Linked DNA regions of Leisingera sp. NJS204. Each later gene encodes a partner of the first gene's protein in a complex. Links are inferred from orthologs where the notes say so. Each region holds a gene or a part of one and is shown in the gene's direction. Other genes may lie near its edges.

The links. The genes of interacting proteins can lie anywhere in the genome.
Region 2: the proteins of rpsJ (region 1) and nusB are in contact, whole or in part, in a solved structure (PDB 3D3B), measured with the Escherichia coli proteins. The link is inferred for Leisingera sp. NJS204 from one-to-one orthologs.

Annotation. Positions count from the first base shown.
Region 1 is NZ_CP035417.1:3,575,056-3,579,635, reverse strand. What follows is about bases 971-3,654. They hold rpsJ (30S ribosomal protein S10), read left to right. Parts: upstream 971-1,997; coding sequence 1,998-2,312; downstream 2,313-3,654. Other genes in these bases: rplD (50S ribosomal protein L4), read left to right, coding at 3,053-3,654; rplC (50S ribosomal protein L3), read left to right, coding at 2,331-3,056; ETW24_RS17455 (hypothetical protein), read left to right, coding at 1,160-1,759. Also shown: tuf (elongation factor Tu), read left to right, coding at 1-601; more of rplD, read left to right, coding at 3,655-3,670; ETW24_RS17435 (50S ribosomal protein L23), read left to right, coding at 3,667-3,963; ETW24_RS17430 (hypothetical protein), read left to right, coding at 4,212-4,580. UniProt on the Escherichia coli protein: Involved in the binding of tRNA to the ribosomes. Part of the processive rRNA transcription and antitermination complex (rrnTAC). The complex forms an RNA-chaperone ring around the RNA exit tunnel of RNA polymerase (RNAP).
Region 2 is NZ_CP035417.1:2,775,346-2,779,265, reverse strand. The notes cover bases 949-3,920. They hold nusB (transcription antitermination factor NusB), read left to right. Parts: upstream 949-2,179; coding sequence 2,180-2,662; downstream 2,663-3,920. Other genes in these bases: ETW24_RS13655 (MmcB family DNA repair protein), read left to right, coding at 3,510-3,920; ETW24_RS13660 (hypothetical protein), read left to right, coding at 2,830-3,159; ETW24_RS13670 (6,7-dimethyl-8-ribityllumazine synthase), read left to right, coding at 1,632-2,183; ribB (3,4-dihydroxy-2-butanone-4-phosphate synthase), read left to right, coding at 949-1,630. In the rest of the region: ETW24_RS13680 (proline racemase family protein), read right to left, coding at 1-308; more of ribB, read left to right, coding at 503-948. UniProt on the Escherichia coli protein: Part of the processive rRNA transcription and antitermination complex (rrnTAC). The complex forms an RNA-chaperone ring around the RNA exit tunnel of RNA polymerase (RNAP).

The DNA of each region.
Region 1 (4,580 bases):
TGTGGACGAGTACATCCCGACCCCGGCGCGTGCTGTTGACCAGCCGTTCCTGATGCCGGTTGAAGATGTGTTCTCGATCTCTGGCCGCGGCACCGTTGTGACCGGCCGGGTTGAGCGCGGCGTGATCAACGTTGGCGATTCGATCGAAATCGTTGGTATCCGCGACACCAAAACCACCACCTGCACCGGTGTGGAAATGTTCCGCAAGCTGCTGGACCGCGGTGAAGCCGGCGACAACATCGGCGCCCTGCTGCGCGGTATCGACCGTGACGGTGTTGAGCGCGGCCAGGTTCTGTGCGCCCCGAAATCGGTGAACCCGCACACCAAGTTCGAAGCCGAAGCCTATATCCTGACCAAGGAAGAAGGCGGCCGTCACACGCCGTTCTTTGCGAACTACCGTCCGCAGTTCTACTTCCGCACCACCGACGTGACCGGCACCGTGACCCTTCCCGAGGGCACCGAGATGGTTATGCCCGGCGACAACCTGAAGTTCGACGTTGAGCTGATCGCGCCGATCGCGATGGAAAACGGCCTGCGCTTCGCCATCCGCGAAGGCGGCCGCACCGTCGGCGCCGGCGTCGTTTCCAAAATCACTGAGTGATTTTGAAACAGTGGGTGGCAGGCGGTTTTCGCTAGAAAATCGCCGAGAACCCACCCGGTTCTGAATACAGAAAGGGCCTCCCTTGGGAGGCCCTTTTCTTTTGCAGCAGCGTTTGAACGGGGCAGAGACCGGAAGTCGTTGTTGACCTCTATTTCTTAAAGCCGCTTTTGTTCTTAGTGCCGTCTACAGGTACGTATCGTTGTCCCGGTTTTGGTGTGGGAGGCAATGGGTTCCCTTTTGTGGTAGTGCGTTCTTGTCCAGTCTTTCCTCCGCGAGGGCCAACAATTTCGACTTGGCCAGAGCCGGGTGCTTTTTGACCGGGTTTCAAGGTTCTGCTCATGCAATGTTCTCCATTTGTATCAGTGCGAAGCTTAGATAAGCACACATCTTGGTTGTTCAAGAAAGCGTGATGCAAATTTTAGGAGAATTTTGGCTAACCCGGAGGCACGCTCAGGTAACTAACTATTCGATCGCAAACGGCCAGACGATAGGACTTTGTTTTCCTTTACTTCCCGTGCTGTTTGGAGTGTTGTTGTGCGCATCTAAAAGGAGAGTCGAATGCTCACAATGCGCCTGCAAACATTTATCAAACTCTGCCACTACGATCAGGTCGAGCTGGCGCGGGCACTTGATACGATGTTGAATGGTCCCGGTGGTGGTCACAATTTCCATTGGTCTTTGAAAAAGGCTATTCACAGTTATATCGAAGGAGCTACTTCGGTAGAAATCGAAGACATTCTCGATACGCCAACCAAAGAAGCGGAGCGAAAGTACAACAAAGCTGCTTTTGAAAATTTCATCGCGAAGTTTGGGAAAGCCAAAGAGATCGAAGTAGTCGATCAGGAGAGGATTTACTCGATTCCGAACTTCGACATTGAGTTGAAGGTCGATCCGTGGTTTCGCACCTTTGAGAAGGGGCAAAGCCACCTGCATTTGGTCTGGGCGACGCAAAGGCCGGAACTCGCTCAGAGGATTGCGAATATTGGTACTCTTGTTCTACTGGATTGCTTTAAGGGTACAGCTTTGGGGAACTCCAGGTACTGCATAATGGATCTTGTGAAGCCCAAACGCTATACGGATAAGACTATCTCCGACAAGACGAAGTTGGCGCTTGAATTGCAATGCCGTTCCCTTGAGACCTGTGCCAAGCTTGTTTAGTTCGTGACGCTTTAGGTGGTGTTTACCACGGCAAACAAACCCCAAACGCACCGTCCGCCCCAAACGCAACCGTTTCGCCGCGAAACCCCTTGCCACATTGCTTCATCAAGCGTATAGCGCGCAGGTTCGCTATGTGCGGATAGGGGCGGGGTGATTCCCGCCTTTTGGGTTCGATGAGGGTTCGGCGGTGGTCGCAGGCCCTCCTCTCAACCTCAACGCCTCAATAAAGGCAGATGTAATGCAAAGCCAAAACATTCGCATTCGGCTGAAGGCATTCGATTACCGCGTGCTGGATGCCAGCACCCAGGAAATCGTCAACACAGCCAAGCGCACCGGCGCTCAGGTTCGTGGCCCGATCCCGATGCCGAACAAGATCGAGAAATTCACTGTTCTGCGTGGCCCCCACGTTGACAAGAAATCCCGCGATCAGTTCGAAATCCGGACGCACAAGCGTCTTCTCGACATCGTTGATCCGACCCCCCAGACCGTGGACGCGCTGATGAAGCTCGACCTCGCCGCTGGTGTGGACGTCGAAATCAAGCTGCAGTCGTAAGATCGGAGGGTAATGAATATGCGCTCTGGTATTATCGCAAAGAAAGTCGGCATGACCCGGCTGTTCCTGGAAGACGGCAAGCAGATCCCTGTGACCGTTCTGTCGCTGGACGGCCTGCAGGTTGTTGCGCAGCGCACCGATGACAAAGACGGCTACACCGCCGTTCAGCTCGGTGCCGGTTCCGCCAAGGCAAAGCGCACGTCGCAAGCCATGCGCGGCCACTTCGCAGCAGCCAAGGTTGCGCCGAAGCGCAAGCTCGTGGAATTCCGCGTGCCCGCAGACGCCCTGATCGAAGTCGGCGCCGAAATTTCGGCCGAACATTTCCTGGCTGGCCAGAAAGTGGACGTCACCGGCACCTCGATCGGTAAAGGTTTCGCCGGTGCCATGAAGCGGCACAACTTCGGCGGCCTGCGCGCCACGCACGGTGTGTCGATCTCGCACCGTTCGCATGGTTCGACCGGTCAGTGTCAGGATCCGGGCAAAGTCTTCAAAGGCAAGAAGATGGCCGGCCACATGGGCGCTGCCCGCGTGACCACCCAGAATCTGGAAGTGGTGAAAACCGACGCCGATCGCGGCCTGGTCTTCATCAAAGGCGCCGTTCCCGGCCCGAAATCCGGCTGGGTTACCGTCAAGGACGCCGTGAAGAAGAAAGCGCCCGAAGGTCTGCCGTTCCCGGCTGGTCTGAAAGCGGCTGCAACCGATGCACCGGCTGTTGAAGCCCCCGCGGAAGGTGGTGAAGCATGAAACTTGACGTGATCAAACTCGACGGCGGCAAGTCCGGCGACATCGAGCTGTCCGAAGACCTGTTCGGCCTGGAGCCGCGTGCGGACATCCTGCACCGTGTGGTCCGCTGGCAGCGCAACAACGCGCAGCAGGGCACCCACAAGGTGAAGACCCGCTCGGAAACCTCCTATTCGACCAAGAAGATCTATCGCCAGAAGGGCACCGGCGGCGCACGCCACGGTGACCGTAACGCGCCGATCTTCCGCAAGGGCGGTATCTACAAGGGCCCGGTTGTCCGTTCGCACGGCCACGATCTGACCAAGAAGTTCCGCAAGCTGGGTCTGCGCCACGCGCTGTCCGCTAAGGCAAAAGCGGGCGAGCTGGTCATCATCGAGGATGCAGCCTCCGAAGGCAAAACCGCGGCTCTGGCCAAACAGGTGAAAAACCTGGGCTGGAAACGCGCGCTGGTCATCGACGGTTCTTCGGTCAACGAAGACTTCCTGAAAGCGTCGCGCAACATTGAAGGCCTGGATATCCTGCCGACAATGGGCGCAAACGTCTATGACATCCTGAAGCGTGACATCCTGGTGATCACCAAAGCAGGTGTCGAAGCACTGGAGGCTCGCCTGAAATGAGCGCGAAAGCAGAACACTACGACGTGGTCCGCAAGCCGATCATCACCGAAAAAACCACCATGGCGTCCGAAAACGGCGCAGTGGTCTTTGAGGTGGCAATCGACTCGAACAAGCCGATGATCAAAGAAGCTGTTGAAGCTCTCTTTGGCGTCAAGGTGAAGGCGGTCAACACCACCATCACCAAAGGCAAGGTCAAGCGGTTCCGCGGCCAGATGGGCCGTCGCAAAGACGTCAAGAAAGCCTATGTGACCCTGGAAGAGGGCAACACAATCGACGTGTCCACCGGACTCTGAGATTTGCCTCTTTGAGACTTTGGAAGGCCCTCGCGACAGCGGGGGCCTTTTGCGTTTGTGCGGGGCAGGCATGTCTGCATGGCGGCTTCCTTGGTGCATTCCGTCCGCTGATTAATAGCCGCCGGCGGTTAAGATCCGCGAAGCCCCGCGTGCGCTGCCTGCGCAACGGGCGGCGTTCAAAAACGACGCCCCGGCACTATCATTCCTGGCGCTATAGCGTATGGGAGGGGGTGCCTTAAGGAGAATGAATGATGGGACCTTCACAGAGTTTGCCTGAACTGGTCGCGGCGGCGCGGGCCAATGCCAAGACGCTTGAAGATCGCATCATGGCGGCGCAGTCCCCTGACGGGCAGTGTGAAGAGCTGCGCGCGGCAACGGTTGCGCTGGAAGCCGCAGCGGTCGATATCTTCACTCTGTTCGAGGCGCGGATGCAGCACCATTTTAAGCGCGGACCGTTTTCACGGAAATTGACAGCCCTGCTGATGCAGTCCGGGCAGGCCGCCCTCGCCGAGAGGGTCCATCAGTATTATCTGGTGATCAATGTTTTGAAGCACGGCAAGGGGGCGAGCTACCGGGAGTTGCTGAATGCTCCGGCGTCCAAATTTGCCGTGACCACC
Region 2 (3,920 bases), 800 kb from region 1 along the record:
AGCAGGACCGTCACCACGCAGATCGTGTTGGAGCCCGACATCGGCGGATACTCGGTCTGCTCGAAGATGATAAAACCGGCGTCCGCTTCCGGATGGCAGGGCGGCACAATCGCATTGCCGCAGAGCCCGGGATTGCCGCGCGGTTCGCGCAGCATTTGCAGGCGGATATCATCATGATTGGCCGCCATATCCTGCATCTTTTCAAACACCGAATTGCCGCGCAACAGCGGCATGCCGCCGGTGATCACCCGGCCCGGCTCGCCCTCGGCATGTGCCTCAACCGCCTGGATAATGCGGGATGCGCGCATCTGTCTTTCCCTTCCCGATGAAGCCCTGGCCCTATGGATTGGATCCAAAATCATTTGTGCACAGATGCACAAGCCGCGTCCAGACCCCTCTGTGCCGTTTGCGGGACTGGCATTTGCCCCGTCTGTGGGCTATCTGGCAGGGAAAGAACCCGCAGCGCCAGGCGTGCTGCCTTTGCGCATCGAAAGGCTGCTACATGAGCTTTGAAACACCGGGGCCGGTTGAGGCGCAATTGCGCGACGCCATCAGCCCGATTGAAGACATCATTGAGGAGGCCCGCCAGGGCCGCATGTTCATCCTTGTCGATCACGAGGACCGCGAGAACGAAGGCGATCTGGTGATTCCGGCGCAAGCTGCGGATGCGGCGGCGATCAATTTCATGGCCACCCATGGCCGCGGGCTGATCTGCCTGACCCTGCCTGCTGATCGAATCGAAGAGCTGGGCCTGCCGATGATGGCGCTGCACAATTCGTCGCGCCATGAGACTGCTTTCACAGTTTCGATCGAGGCGCGCGAAGGCGTTTCCACCGGCATCTCTGCCGCCGACCGGGCGCTGACCGTGGCCACCGCCATCGACCCCGACAATACTGCTGCCGATATTGCCACCCCCGGTCATGTCTTCCCGCTGCGCGCGCGCCGGGGCGGGGTGCTGGTGCGTGCAGGCCATACCGAGGCCGGCTGCGACGTGGCCCGGCTTGCCGGTCAGTACCCGTCGTCGGTGATCTGCGAGATCATGAAGGAAGACGGCACCATGGCACGGCTGCCCGATCTGGTGGAGTACGCCGCGACGCACGGGCTGAAGATCGGCACCATTTCCGACCTGATCACCTACCGCGCCCGCAACGACAATCTGGTGACGGAAACCTCGCGCGAGACCGTGACCTCGGAAATCGGCGGCGAGTGGGAAATGCGGCTGTTCACCGACCAGACCCATGGCATCGAGCATGTGGTGATGATCAAGGGCGACATCACCACGCCGGAGCCGGTGCTGGTGCGTACCCATGCGCTGCATGAGGCGACCGATATTCTGGGACTTGGCCCGAAATCGGCCCGCCAGCTGCCCCGCGCGATGGAGATCATTGCCGAAGAGGGCCGCGGTGTGGTGACCCTGTTCCGCCAGCCCCGCAATGCGCTTTATGCCAATGAGGAAGACGGCGCGCGGACAGTGACCATCAAACAGACCGGCATCGGCGCGCAGATCCTGTCAAGCCTGGGTTTGAACGAATTGGTTCTGCTGACCGACTCGCCCTCGACCAAATATGTCGGGCTGGATGCCTATGGGCTGTCCATCACCGGCAGCCGCCCCATTCTGAAGGACGATTGATATGGCTGGACATGAAACCCATTACACCCTGCCGCGTGCGGAATTCGACAAGCCGGTGAAGATGCTGATTGTTGTGGCGCCTTATTACAAGGATATCGCCGACAATCTGGTCACCGGCGCCGCAGCCGAGATCGAAGCCGCAGGCGGAACTTTCGAGATCGTCGAAGTGCCCGGCGCATTGGAAGTGCCGACAGCGATTGCAATTGCCGACCGGACCTCGAATTTCGACGGCTACGTGGCGCTGGGCTGCGTGATCCGCGGTGAAACCACCCATTATGACACCGTCTGCAACGACAGCAGCCGCGCGATCCAGCTGATGGGCCTGCAGGGGCTGTGCATCGGCAACGGCATCCTGACAGTGGAGAACCGCAAACAAGCCGAAGTGCGGGCAGATACAGCCGATCAGAACAAAGGTGGCGGCGCGGCAGCTGCGGCCTTGCATCTGATCGCACTCACGCGTAAGTGGGGCGCCCAGACCAAAGGCATCGGTTTCAAGGCGCCCACCGGGGCGTACCAGGTCGCCGGTACAGACAACGGATCCACCAGCGTATGAGCACCCAGGACAGCCGCCCCAAGGGCAATGGCAAGAATCAGATGAGATCGGCAGCGCGGCTTTATGCTGTGCAGGCGCTGTTCCAAATGGAACACAGCGGCCTCACCTTTGACAAGGTGATCGTCGAGTTTGAGGACCACCGCTTTGGCGCTGTCTATGAGGGTGACGAGATGGCGGAGGGGGATAACAAGATCTTCCGCAAGCTGATACGCGAAGCCGTGAACCATCAGGCGCAGATCGACCAGATGACCGACCGCGCCCTGGTGGCGAAATGGCCGATTGCCCGGATCGATCCCACCTTGCGCGCGCTGTTCCGCGCGGCCGGGGCCGAGTTGAGCCAGTCCGACACCCCGCCCAAAGTGGTGATAAACGAGTTTGTCGATATCGCACGTGCCTTTTTTCCCGAAGGCAAGGAGGCGAAATTCGTCAACGCCGTGCTGGACCACATGGCACGCGAAGCCAAACCGGAAGCCTTCTGAGGCGGTAGTTCCGACTTCGATGGAGAAAGGGCGCGCTGTAGAGTGCGCCTTTTTCTTTGGGAAACGGCCAATCGCAAAGGGTGCGGCAAATTCCGCTTATTTCTCCGGAAGCGCTGGACGGCGCTGTAAAGACTGATAACCTCCTATTGCATATCTGGAGGACTCAGATGCCTGAACTGGTGAAGATGTATATCCGCAACGTCGTGACCGGCTTTGGGATTGCTGCCGTATTTGTGGCGATGCTGCTTTGGTTCAATGTGATGAACCTTTGGGGGCTGGTTTCCACATCCGACGCGGGCCTCTTGGCGGTGTTCCTATTATGGTTCATGCATGGCATCGTCTTTGCCGGTGTGCAGTTTGCCTGGGCGGTGATGGCCATGGCTGAAAAGGACGGCGGGCCCCGCCGCGGCACTCCTGTGGTTAATGAACTCCAGCCGGTGCGTGTTCCGGCTGACGAGCTTTCCCAGCGTGAGCGCCAGCTGCGCAGCCGCCGCTGAAACATTGCAAAACGCAATCCGCCCGCGCTTTCCATCCGGAAGGCGCGTTTTTTCTTTGGCGGTAAGGGAAAATGCGGCGGGACCACCAATCAACCGTGCGGCTTTGATTCCCGGGGACCTGTTTGTACAGGTGGGCGCCAGGTAAACGGACCAGGGTCCGAACAGAGCCAGCTCCCGTGGAATTGCTTAAGGCCACTGGAATGCTGCCTGTCACAAGAAGGGCAGAACCCGCCAAGGCCGTAAATAGTCTGCCCGGCGCGCTGTTACAAGGGGAACGGAGTGCTGGCGGGTTGTTTCCGGTTAAAACCGCGGGATTGCAACTTGTTCCCTAATTGTTCACATTTGCCCGTATGATGAATGATCTGCAGCCTGGACAGAAACTCGCCCGCGGGGTGTCGCGCTATCTGCGCTCGCTGGGCTATGCACCGCTGGAGGAGTTTGCGCCGGCCCGCGGCCTGCGCGTCGATGTGATGGCGCTGGGTCCCAAGGGGGAGCTGTGGGTGATCGAGTGCAAGTCCAGCCGCGCTGATTTCCAGTCCGACAGCAAGTGGGAGGGCTATTTGGAGTGGTGCGACCGCTATTTCTGGGCGGTGGATCTGGCGTTTCCAACCGAGCTGCTGCCGGACGGCACCGGGCTGATTATTGCTGACCCGTATGATGCCGAAATCATCCGCATGGCGCCGGAGGACAAACTGCCGCCGGCGCGCCGCAGAAAGCTGATCCAGAAATTCGCGATGGATTCCGCCCGCCGCCTGCAGGCC